Linked DNA regions of Quadrisphaera setariae. The protein of the gene in region 1 interacts with the protein of each later gene in a pairwise test. Links are inferred from orthologs where the notes say so. Each region holds a gene or a part of one and is shown on either strand. Other genes may lie near its edges. The genes, in order: aceE and nth.

What was found.
Region 2: the proteins of aceE (region 1) and nth interact in binary tests that used the Escherichia coli proteins (3 or more experiments, as listed by UniProt). The link is inferred for Quadrisphaera setariae from one-to-one orthologs.

The regions. Positions count from the first base shown.
Region 1 is NZ_VKAC01000003.1:388,377-394,465, forward strand. The notes cover bases 1,689-5,008. They hold aceE (pyruvate dehydrogenase (acetyl-transferring), homodimeric type), read right to left. Parts: upstream 4,697-5,008; coding sequence 1,889-4,696; downstream 1,689-1,888. Other genes in these bases: FMM08_RS07135 (PucR family transcriptional regulator), read right to left, coding at 1,689-1,735; fdhD (formate dehydrogenase accessory sulfurtransferase FdhD), read right to left, coding at 4,861-5,008. Also shown: FMM08_RS07130 (ACP S-malonyltransferase), read right to left, coding at 1-457; more of FMM08_RS07135, read right to left, coding at 548-1,688; more of fdhD, read right to left, coding at 5,009-5,745; FMM08_RS07150 (DUF3052 domain-containing protein), read left to right, coding at 5,874-6,089. UniProt on the Escherichia coli protein: Component of the pyruvate dehydrogenase (PDH) complex, that catalyzes the overall conversion of pyruvate to acetyl-CoA and CO(2).
Region 2 is NZ_VKAC01000015.1:22,905-28,497, forward strand. Bases 1,101-3,924 are described here. They hold nth (endonuclease III), read left to right. Parts: upstream 1,101-2,081; coding sequence 2,082-2,768; downstream 2,769-3,924. Other genes in these bases: FMM08_RS20200 (RidA family protein), read left to right, coding at 1,101-1,216; FMM08_RS20205 (Crp/Fnr family transcriptional regulator), read left to right, coding at 1,295-1,972; FMM08_RS20215 (NUDIX hydrolase), read left to right, coding at 2,765-3,481; FMM08_RS20220 (MarP family serine protease), read left to right, coding at 3,478-3,924. Outside these bases: FMM08_RS20195 (ArsA-related P-loop ATPase), read right to left, coding at 1-534; Sp36 family protein, read left to right, coding at 590-748; more of FMM08_RS20200, read left to right, coding at 752-1,100; more of FMM08_RS20220, read left to right, coding at 3,925-4,662; FMM08_RS20225 (alpha/beta fold hydrolase), read right to left, coding at 4,667-5,593. UniProt on the Escherichia coli protein: DNA repair enzyme that has both DNA N-glycosylase activity and AP-lyase activity. The DNA N-glycosylase activity releases various damaged pyrimidines from DNA by cleaving the N-glycosidic bond, leaving an AP (apurinic/apyrimidinic) site.

The DNA.
Region 1 (6,089 bases):
CGGCGGCCTCGATCGCCGCGAGCACCTCCTCGGGCTTCCCGCCGACCACGGCGCTCATGCCGGTGGTGGTGGTGGCTGCCGCCGCGGCCATGGCGCGGCCCCGCTCGCGCACCAGCACGAGGGCCGCCTCCGGGGTCATGGCCCCTGCCAGGGCGGCGGCGGTCAGCTCCCCGACGGAGTGGCCGGCGAGCACCACGTCGCCGGTGACGCCGTCGGGCCACAGCGCAGCCGCGGCCGCCAGGCCGGCGGCCACGATGAGCGGCTGGGCGACCGCGGTGTCGCGGATGGTCTCGGCGTCGGAGGTGGTGCCGTGGGCCAGCAGGTCCGCACTGCCGCCCACGGGACCCACGACGGCGCTGGCCCAGCGGAGGCGGTCGGCCACCCCCGGGACCTCGAGCCACGGGGCGAGCATGCTGGGGGCCTGCGACCCCTGACCGGGGCACACGAGAGCGAGCACCGCACCAGCCTGCCTGGTGCCGCTGAGGCGCAGCGGTGCGGGGGGTGACGAAGTCCTGCGCCGGAACTTGTAGGGATCCTCCAAAGCGGGTCAGGGCGCCGCCGCGCCGCCGCGGCGGCCGGGCCGCTCCGCCAGCGCGCCCACGGCCAGCCCCACCTGCAGCACGAACGCCTCGCGGGGCACCGCCGGGTCCCACCCGGTGACCTCCGCGACCCGCCGCAACCGGTAGCGGACGGTGTTGGGGTGCACGAACAGGGCCCGCGCCGTGCCCTCCAGGGACCGGCCCGAGGCCAGGTGCGCGCGGAGCGTCTCCACCAGCACGGGAGCGGCTGCCGCCAGCGGTGCGTGCACCCGGTCGGCCAGCGCGCGGCGCGCGCCGGCGTCCCCGGCGAGCACCCGCTCGGGCAGCAGCTCGTCGGCCGCCACCGGCCGCGGTGCCTCCGGCCAGGCCCGGGCCGCCGTCAGCGCCACCAGCGCGGTGCGCGCCGAGCGTCCAGCCGCTGCCAGGCCCGCCACCACTGGACCCACCACGACCGGCCCGGGGCCCAGGCGCGGCGCCAGGGCCTCCGCCGCCCGCAGCGGGCCGTCCTCGCCGGTAGCGCCCAGCACCACCAGCGCCCGTTCGCCGCGCAGCCCCACCAGCGCGTCGTCGGCCACGGTCCGCGCGGCCCGGCGCAGGTCGGCCACCACCGCGTCCGACGCACCGGCGGGGCGGGTGCCCACGAGCACCGCGACCGGCACGTCGTGGGCCCAGCCGAGCGCCGCGACGCGGGTGGCGAGGTCGTCGTCGGCCTCGCCCCGCACGAGGGCGTCCACCACGAGCGCCTCCAGACGGGCGTCCCACGCCCCGCGGGCCTCCGCCGCCCGCGCGTAGACCTCCGCCGCGGAGAACGCCACCTCCCGCGAGTACCGCAGCACCGCCTCCCGCAGGTCGGCGCGGTGGGGGCCGTCGGCCAGCGCGGGGACGTGCTCCTCCACCACGTCCACCACCACCCGCAGCAGCTGCAGCGCCTGGTGCAGCGACACGGCGCGGACCAGCTCGCGCGGGGCGGTGGCGAAGACGTCCGCCGAGACCGGCGGCCGCTCGCCCGCGGCCCGGAACCACGCCACGAACGCCGCGATGCCGCCCTGGGCCACCAGCCCCACCCAGGAGCGCTCCTGCGGTCCCAGCGCGGCGTACCAGGGCTGGTGCTCCTCCAGGCGCGCGATGGCCGCGGCCGCCAGCGACCCGGTGGCGGCCTGCAGGGCGCGCGCCACGTCCTCGGAGGTCGGGGTCACCGCGCCAGCGTAGGAGCTGCGGCGTTGTGGACCTCCTCCAAGACGCCTGGCCGGGTGAGGACCGGGTGGCGACCGCAGACGGACCGGGGGCCGGCTCGTACCGCAGCGCGTGCGGTCCGAGCCGGCCCCCGGGAAGGTCGGAGACGGCGAGCGTCAGGCGTCGCCGCCCGCGTTGCCGGACGTGCCGGCGGTGACGTCGTCCAGGCGGTACTGCTCGTAGGCCTTCACCGGCAGCCCGCGGTCCACCTCACCGCGGCGGGCGAGCACCTGCAGCGCCCGGTAGGCGATGCTCGGCCCGTCGATGTGGAAGTGCCGGCGGGTGGCCGCACGGGTGTCGGACACGCCGAAGCCGTCGGCGCCGAGCGAGACGTACTCGTTCGGCACCCACTGGCGGACCATGTCCGGCACGGCGCGCATCCAGTCGGACACGGCGACGACGGGGCCGGGAGCGTCGGCGAGCTGCTGGGCGATGAACGGCACCGGCGGCTCCTCGGCGGGGTTGGTGAACGCCGCCTCGTCGCAGGCCAGGCCGTCGCGGCGCAGCTCGTTCCAGCTGGTGACCGACCAGACGTCGGCCAGCACGCCGAAGTCCTTCGCGAGCAGCTCCTGGGCCTCCAGCGCCCACGGCACGCCCACGCCGGAGGCGAGCAGCTGCACGCGGGGTGCACCCTCCTCGCCCGAGGGCGCCGGGGCGATCTTGTGGATCCCCTTGACGATGCCCTCGACGTCGACGTCCTCCGGCTCGGCCGGCTGGACCATGGGCTCGTTGTAGACGGTGATGTAGTAGAAGACGTTCGGGTCGCGCAGCTGGACCTGACCGAGGTTCTTGCGGTCGGACTCGCTGGCCTGGACCTCGGTGGAGCCTTCGCCGTACATGCGCTCGAGGCCGTCGCGGACGATGTGCCCGATCTCGTAGGCGTACGCCGGGTCGTAGGCGACCACCGCGGGGTTGGTGGACGCCAGGAGCAGCGAGTGCCCGTCGGCGTGCTGCAGGCCCTCGCCGGTCAGCGTGGTGCGACCGGCGGTGGCGCCCAGGAGGAAGCCCCGGCCCATCTGGTCCGCGGTGGCCCAGAAGGCGTCACCGGTCCGCTGGAAGCCGAACATCGAGTAGAAGATGTAGACCGGCAGCATCGGCTCGCCGTGGGTGGCGTACGACGTCGACGCCGCCTGGAACGCCGCGGCGGACCCGGCCTCGTTGATGCCCAGGTGCAGGATCTGCCCAGAGGTCGACTCCTTGTACGCGAGCATCAGCTCGCGGTCGACGGAGGTGTACTGCTGGCCCTCCGGGTTGTAGATCTTGGCGGTCGGGAAGAACGAGTCCATCCCGAAGGTGCGGGCCTCGTCGGGGATGATCGGCACCACGCGGGGGCCGAACTCCTTGTCGCGCATGAGGTCCTTGAGCAGGCGGACGAACGCCATGGTGGTGGCGATCTGCTGCTTGCCCGAGCCGCGCTTCACCACGGTGTAGGCCGAGTCGCCCGGCAGCTTCAGCGCCTTCGAGGACGTGCGGCGGCTGGGGATGTACCCGCCGAGGGCCTTGCGGCGCTCCTGCAGGTACTGGATCTCCGGCGCGTCCGGTCCGGGGTGGTAGTACGGCGGGCGGTACGGGTCGGCCTCGAGCTGGGCGTCCGTCACCGGGATCTTCAGGCCGTCGCGGAAGGCCTTGAGGTCCTCCAGCGTCATCTTCTTCATCTGGTGCGTGGCGTTGCGGCCCGCGAAGTGCTTGCCCAGGCCGTAGCCCTTGATGGTCTTGGCGAGGATGACGGTCGGCTTGCCGTTCCTGGCCGTGGCCGCCTGGTAGGCCGCGAAGACCTTGCGGTAGTCGTGACCACCGCGCTTGAGGGACCAGATCTGGTCGTCGGTCATGCCGTCGACCAGCTTGGCGGTGCGCTCGTCACGGCCGAAGAAGTGCTCGCGGATGAAGGAGCCGTCCTCGGCGCGGTAGGTCTGGTAGTCGCCGTCGAGGGTGCGGTTCATCAGCCCGACGAGCGCGCCCTCGGTGTCCTTGGCCAGCAGCGGGTCCCACTCGCGGCCCCACACCACCTTGATGACGTTCCAGCCGGCGCCCAGGAAGAACGACTCCAGCTCCTGGATGATCTTGTGGTTGCCGCGGACCGGGCCGTCGAGGCGCTGCAGGTTGCAGTTGACGACGAAGGTCAGGTTGTCCAGGCCCTCGTAGCCGGCCAGCTGCAGCAGGCCGCGGCTCTCCGGCTCGTCCATCTCGCCGTCGCCGAGGAACGCCCAGGTGTGCTGCTCGGAGGTGTCCTTGATGCCGCGGTTGTGCAGGTACCTGTCGAACTGCGCCTGGTAGATCGCGTTCGCCGGGCCCAGGCCCATGGAGACCGTGGGGAACTCCCAGAAGCCCTTCATCAGGCGCGGGTGCGGGTAGCTGGGGAGCCCCCGGCCGGGGGAGGTGAGCTCCTGGCGGAAGCCGTCGAGGTCGTCCTCGGACAGGCGGCCCTCGAGGAACGCGCGGGCGTAGGTGCCGGGGGAGGCGTGGCCCTGGATGAAGACGTGGTCGCCGCCGCCGGGGTGCTCCGGGCCGCGCCAGAAGTGGTTGAAGCCGACCTCGTACAGCGTCGCCGAGGAGGCGTAGGTGGAGATGTGCCCGCCCACACCGATGCCCGGGCGCTGCGCGCGGTGCACCATCACCGCGGCGTTCCAGCGGTTCCAGGCGCGGTAGCGGCGCTCGACGGCCTCGTCACCGGGGAAGTCGGGCTCGTCCTGCGGCGGGATGGTGTTGACGTAGTCGGTCGAGATCAGCCCGGGGACCGGGGCGCCCAGCTCTCGCGCGCGCACCAGCGAGCTGCGCAGGACGAAGGAGGCGCGGTCGCCGCCGCGGGCCTCGACCAGGCCGTCGACGGACCCGAGCCACTCACCGGTCTCCTCGGGGTCGGCGTCGGTCTGGTGCAGGGGGCCTGCGAGGGCTCCCAGCTCAGCGACCTCGTCGCGTGGTGCCACGTTGGTCTCCACATCGCTCGTCGTCCCCGCGGCGGGTGGCGCCGCGGGCTCCCGGCGTTCCGTGCGGGCGCGAGGTGGAGCGCTGCAGGGCCGCGTCGGGGCCCCTCCATCCTGCCCTCCCCGCCGGGGATGTTCACCCCCCGCCCCGACGGCGGTGCTCGTGGTCACACGGCGGCGGCGTCCAGGGGGGCGAAGCGCTCCTCACCGGCGTAGACGTTGAGCCGCGGGGCGCGGACGAAGCCGGCCAGCCCCATGCCGGCCCGGTGCGCCAGGTCGACGGCGAGCGACGACGGCGCCGAGACGGCGGACAGCAGCGGCACGCCCGCGCACCACGCCTTCTGGACCAGCTCGAAGGAGGCCCGTCCGCTCACCTGCAGCACCGTCCCGCGCAGCGGCCAGCCGCCGGCGAGCCGCTCGCGGGCCGCACGCCCGAGCACCTTGTCGACGGCGTTGTGGCGCCCCACGTCCTCGGCCACGGCGAGCAGCTCGCCCGAGCGCGTGAAGAGCCCGGCGGCGTGCAGGCCGCCGGTGCGGGCGAAGACCCGCTGCGCCTCGCGCAGCCGGTCCGGCAGGGACAGCAGCACCTCGGGGGCCACGCTGGTGGGGTCCTCGCGCAGGTCGTGCCGGCTGCGGCGGGAGACGGCGTCGATGCTGGCGCTGCCGCACACCCCGCACGCGGAGGTCATGCCGAAGGTGCGGCGGCCCTCGAGGTCGGGAGCGGGCACGCCCGGGCGCAGCGTCAGCTCCATGACGTTCATGGAGCTGAGGCCGTGCTCGTCGGCGGGGTCGGGGTCTCCGCAGTGCACGGCCGCCGCGACGTCGTCGGGGCCGGTGAGCAGGCCCTCGGTCATCAGGAAGCCGATCGCGAGGTCGACGTCGTCGCCGGGGGTCCTCATCGTCACGACGACGGGCTCCGCGGCCGGCGCGTCCAGCGCGCGCACGCGCACCTCCAGCGGCTCCTCCGCGGCGAGGGAGTCGGGGCGGCGGACGGCCGTGCCGAGCGCCGCGTCGAGGCGCAGGACCGGCCGTCGGGGGCTCGAGCGCGCCATCCCGCCAGGTTAGTGCCGCTCCCCGGGGGTGCGAGGCGGTAGCGTTCGGGCGGCCAGCCAGGAGCTGGTGCACGGCAGCGCGGCAGAGGTGTCCGCGGGAGGCGGCACCACACGGGGGGAGATCGAGCGTGAGCGAGACCGCGGGGGCACCCGCCACGGACGGGGCGGTGCGGCTGGGCCTGAAGGCGGGCCAGGCCGTGCAGGAGCGCGGCTACGACCACGACGTCGACCACGACCTGCGCGACGAGGTCGAGGACCTCATCGGCGCCGAGATGCTGGACGAGCACGACGTCGACGTGGTCGACGCGGTGCTGCTGTGGTGGCGCGAGGACGACGGCGACCTC
Region 2 (5,593 bases), on another replicon or contig:
GAGGAAGCGGGTGATGCGGCCGGTGGGCGGTGCGTCCAGGACGACCGCGTCGTAGACGGGCTGCGCAGACGAGGTGCTGCCGGCCCGCCCGCCGTCGACCGTGCGGCGCACCGCCTCGTAGACCTTGCCGACCAGCAGCACGTCGCGCAGGCCCGGGGCCACGTCGGCGATGAACTCCACGGCCCCCGCGCGGTCCAGCACGGTGGACACCCGGCCCCCGCGGCCGCCGAGGACCCCGCCGTGGAAGGTGTCGAGGTAGTCGACCAGCGCCGCCCGCGGCTCCACGGCCAGGCCCACCACCTGGCCCCCGCCGGCGCCCTCGGCCAGCTCGACCTCCTCGTAGGGGAGGGCCTCGGTGCCGAGCAGGCGCGAGACGCCCTGGCGCCCCTCCACCTCGCACACGAGGACCCGCTTGCCCTCGTCCGCGAGCGACAGCGCCAGCGCCACCGCCACGGTGGTCTTGCCGGTGCCGCCCTTGCCGGTCACGACGTGGAGCCGGGGCTGCGCGCCCCGGGCCTCGGTGCGTGCGATCACCCGCCGACAGTACGGACGGGTCCGCCGGCGCGCCTGCGGACTAGGCTCGCCAGGCGTGACCCAGTGGGAGTACCTGACAGCGCCGCTCATCGTGCACAGCACCAAGGCGATCCTCGACAACTTCGGCGAGGAGGGCTGGGAGCTGGTGCAGGTGGTGCCCGGCCCCGGCGGCAACGGCCTCGTGGCCTACCTCAAGCGCCCGAAGCAGGGCTGATCCGTGGGCGCTCGCGAGAACCTCGCCTCCCTCGGCCTGGAGCTGCCGCCCGTGGCGGCGCCCGTGGCCTCCTACGTGCCGACGGTGCGGACCGGCTCGCTGGTCTTCACCTCCGGGCAGCTGCCTTTCGTCGGCGGCGCCCTCCCCGTGACCGGCCTGGTGGGCGAGGGTGACGGCCTCGTGGACCCCGCCACCGCCGAGGAGCAGGCGCGCACCGCGGCGCTCAACGCCGTCGCCGCGCTCGACGCCGAGGTGGGGCTCGACGCCGTCGTGCGCATCGTCAAGCTGACCGTCTTCGTGGCCAGCGCCGACGGCTTCACCGGGCAGCCGGCCGTGGCCAACGGCGCCAGCGACCTGCTCGCGGACGTCTTCGGCGAGGCCGGCCGCCACGCCCGCTCCGCCGTGGGGGTGGCCCAGCTGCCGCTCTCCGCGCCGGTCGAGCTGGAGCTCGTGGCCGAGGTCGTCTGACCCCTCCGCGCCCCCTGCCTCGGCCGCCCGGGTGGTGCGGCCGAGGCCTCCGGGGACCGCGTGCGGCAGACTGCCGCCGTGGATCAGGACGTGCTGCGACGCGCCCCCCTCTTCGTGGGGGTCGACGAGGAGGCATCCGAGGTCCTGCTGTCGCTGGCCCGGGTGGTGGAGCTCAAGCGCGGGCAGGTCCTCTTCGCCCAGGGTGACGAGCCCGCCGACCTCTTCGTCATCCAGAGCGGCAAGATCAAGCTCGGGCGCACCTCGGCGGACGGTCGGGAGAACCTCCTCGCGGTGCTCGGCCCGGGCGAGATGTTCGGCGAGCTCAGCTGGTTCGACCCGGGCCCCCGCACGTCCAGCGCCGTGGCCGTGGGCCCGGCCCGCCTCGTCGCCCTCGACTACGAGCAGCTCTACGCGTGGATGGCGCCCCGGCCCGAGGTGGCGCAGCAGCTGCTGCGCGCCCTGGCCCGGCGCCTGCGGCGCGCCAACACGGCCCTCGCCGACCTCGTCTTCACCGACGTGCCCGGACGCGTCGCAGGCACCCTGCTCGACCTGGCCCTGCGCTTCGGCCGCACCACCGAGAACGGCCTGCTGGTCCAGCACGACCTCACCCAGGAGGAGCTCGCCCAGCTGGTCGGCGCCTCCCGCGAGACCGTGAACAAGGCCCTCGCCGACTTCGCCGCCCGCGGCTGGGTGCGCCTGGAGGCCCGCTCGGTCAACCTGCTCGACGTGGAGCGGCTGCGCCGCCGCGCGCGCTGACCTCCCCGAGTTCCCCGGGGCTGTCAGCCCCCGCCCGTACCCTTCGCTGGTGAGGCCAGCCGACGTCGAGCGCGAGACCCCCCTCGGGCGGGTGCGCCGGGCCCGGCGCATGCACCGGGCGCTGGCCGAGCGCTACCCCGACGCCCGCTGCGAGCTCGACTTCACCTCGCCGTTCCAGCTGCTCGTGGCGACGGTGCTGTCCGCCCAGACCACCGACGTGCGCGTCAACAGCGTCACGCCGGAGCTGTTCGCCACCTGGCCGACCCCGACCGACCTCGCCGGCGCCGACCGCACCGCGCTGGAGGAGGTGCTGCGACCGGTGGGCTTCTACCGCGCCAAGGCCGCCTCGGTGCAGGGCCTGGCCGCGCGCCTCGTGGAGGTCTACCGCGGCGAGGTGCCCCGACGCCTGGAGGACCTCGTCACGCTGCCGGGTGTGGGCCGCAAGACCGCCAACGTGGTGCGCGGTGACGCGTTCGGGCTCCCCGGCATCACCGTGGACACGCACGTGGGGCGGCTGTCGCGGCGGTTCGGCTGGACCACCCACGAGGACCCGGTGGACGTCGAGGACGACCTCGCCGAGCTCTTCCCCAAGGGCGACTGGACCCCGCTGAGCCACCGCGTGATCTTCCACGGCCGGCGCACCTGCCACGCCCGCCGGCCCGCGTGCGGTGCCTGCCCCCTCGCCCGGGACTGCCCCTCCTACGGCGCCGGCGAGACCGACCCCGTGAAGGCGGCCGCCCTCGTCAAGCCCGGTCCCCCCGTCGCGGCCGCTCCGGTCCTGGCGGGTCCGGGGTGACGCGGCCTGACTGGCTGGAGCGTCTCGCCGGCTCCCTGCCGCAGGTGGGCGAGGCCGTGGCCGAGCACCTGGGCGAGCGCACCCGCGCCGCCCGGGCCGAGGGCGTCCGCCTGGGCGCCCGCAGCGGCCGCCGCGCGGCGGTGCTCGTGCTCTTCGGCCCCGGCGCCGACGGCGCGGGTGACGTCGTCCTCCTCGAGAGGGCGTCCGGCCTGCGCTCGCACTCCGGTCAGATCGCCTTCCCCGGCGGGGGCGTCGAGGACGACGACGGCGGCGACCCCGTGCGCGCGGCGCTGCGCGAGGCGCGCGAGGAGGTCCGCCTCGACACCGCTGGCGTGGAGGTGCTGGGCGTCGCGCCGGCGCTGCACGTGCCGCCCACGGGCGCCTCGGTGGTGCCCGTCCTGGCCTGGGAGCCCGTGCCGTCGTCGCTGGCCGTGGGCGACCCCGTGGAGGTGGCCCGCGTGCTGCGGGTCCCGCTGGCCGTGCTCACCGACCCCGCCTCCCGCGCCGTGGTCCGCACCCGGTCCGGCTGGACCGGGCCGACGTTCGCCCTGGAGGCGCCGGACAGCGACGACGGCGGGCTGGTCGCCTGGGGCTTCACCGCCGCCGTCCTCGACGTGCTGCTGCGCGTGGCCGGCCTGGAGCGCCCCTGGGACGCCTCGCGCGCGCTGCCGATGTCGGCCGTCACCGGTGGCCTGCCGGAGGGCGCCCGGTGAGCACCCTCGACGTCGTCCTCCTCCTGCTGCTCATCGTGTACGGGCTGTCGGGCCTGCGGCAGGGCCTCGTGGTGGGGCTCCTCTCGGTGGGCGCCTTCATCGCCGGCGCCGGGCTGGGGATGTGGCTGCTGCCGATGCTCGTCGGGTCCATGGAGCCCGGGCGCACCCGCACCGTGGTGGTGGTGGCGGGCGTCCTGCTCATCGCGTGGGGCTGCCAGCTGCTGGGGTCCCTCGTGGGCCGGCGCCTGCGCGACGTCATCACCTGGCAGCCCGCGCAGGTGGTCGACTCCGCGCTCGGCGCCGTCGCCGCGGTGCTCGCGGTGGCCCTGGTCTCCTGGTTCGTCGCCGGTGCGGTCCGCGCCGGGCCGATGCCCTCCCTGGCGCGCGCCGTGGCGTCCTCCCAGGTCATCTCCACCATCGGCACGCTGGTGCCGCCGCAGGCCGAGTCGCTCTTCGCCGGGTTCCGCTCCGTGGTGGAGGCCAACGACTTCCCGCGCGTCTTCAGCGGCACCGGGGAGGAGCCGCTCAAGGAGGTCGCCGCACCCAACGACGCCGTGGTCGGCGGCGCCGCGTCGATCGCCCAGGCCGGCATCGTGAAGATCACCGGGACGGCGGAGGCGTGCCGCAAGGGCAGCGAGGGCAGCGGCTTCGTCGTGGCCCCGCAGCGCGTGGTCACCAACGCGCACGTCGTGGCGGGGGTGAGCGAGCCGCAGGTGCAGGTGGGCGGCAAGGGCGAGCGGCTCGACGCCACCGTGGTGCTCTTCGACCCCAGCGAGGACCTCGCCGTGCTCGCCGTGCCCGGGCTCCGCGCCGAGCCGCTGGGCGCCGGGCGGCAGCTGGGGCCCTCCGCTGACGCCGTCGTCGCCGGGTTCCCCCAGGACGGGCCGTTCACCGCCGTCCCCGCCCGCGTCCGCGAGGTCGTGCGCGCCGAGGGCAAGGACATCTACGGCAAGGCCACCGTCATCCGGCAGGTCTACTCCCTCGCCGCCGACGTCGAGCCCGGCAACTCCGGCGGTCCGCTGCTCGACCCGGGCGGCAACGTGGTCGGCGTGGTGTTCGCGCGCTCCCTCACCGACCGGGGGACCGGCTACGCGCTCACCCTCGACGAGACCCGCCCGGTGCTGCAGAAGGCGCAGGAGGCCACCCGCGAGGTGTCCACCGGGCCCTGCACCACCGGCTGACGACTCAGAGGGGCGCGGTGCCGCTGAGCCAGTCGAGGAGCAGCTCGGAGGTGGTCTGCGGGGCCTCCTCGCCGAGGAAGTGGCCGGCGCCGGGCACCTCCGCCCAGCGGTAGCCGGCGCCCGCCCAGGCGGCGCTGCGACGGGCCGTTCCGGGCTGCACGGCACCGTCGAGCGCGCCCTGCACGGTGAGCACCGGCACCTGCGCAGGCCGCGACACCGCGCGGGCGAAGGCGTGGCCGTCGGCGCGCACGCGCGAGCGCGCCACCCACCGGTAGCACTCCAGGGCGGCGTGCGCGGCGAAGGGCACGCGCAGCGCCGCCGCGTGCTCGGCGACCACCGCCTCGTCGGCCCAGCCAGGTGCCCCCCACTCGCGCAGCACCTGCTCCACCATCGAGCCGTCGCGCACCGCCCACTCGGGGAAGGCGGGCACCTGCACGCGGCCCAGGTGGCGCGCTGCCGACGCCGTGAGCACCCGCCACGGCTCCCGCAGCACCAGCAGCGGGTGCGGCTCGCCCAGCGAGGCGACGGCCGCGGTGGTGGCCGGCTGGAGGGCGGGAGAGGCCCAGGCCGCCCAGGCCCCCCATCCGCTGCCCACGAGCACCGCGCGCTGGGCCCCGAGGGCTCGCACCACACCGGCGGCGTCGGCGGCGAGGGTGGCGGTGTCGTAGCCGCGGGGCGGCTTGTCGGAGGCGCCGCTGCCGCGCAGGTCCATCGCCGCGGCGCGGTAGCCCGCCTCCGAGAGGGCGACGAGCTGGTGCCTCCACGCGCGCCACGACTGCGGGAAGCCGTGCAGCAGCAGCACCAGGGGAGCTGAGCCGTCGTCCGGCCCGGCCTCGGCCACGTGGAAGCGGCAGCCGTTGGCGGTGACGTAGCGGTGGCGCCACGGGCCGGGGTCGAGCAGCTCGGCGGCGTCGACCGGGGGTCCCGCGCG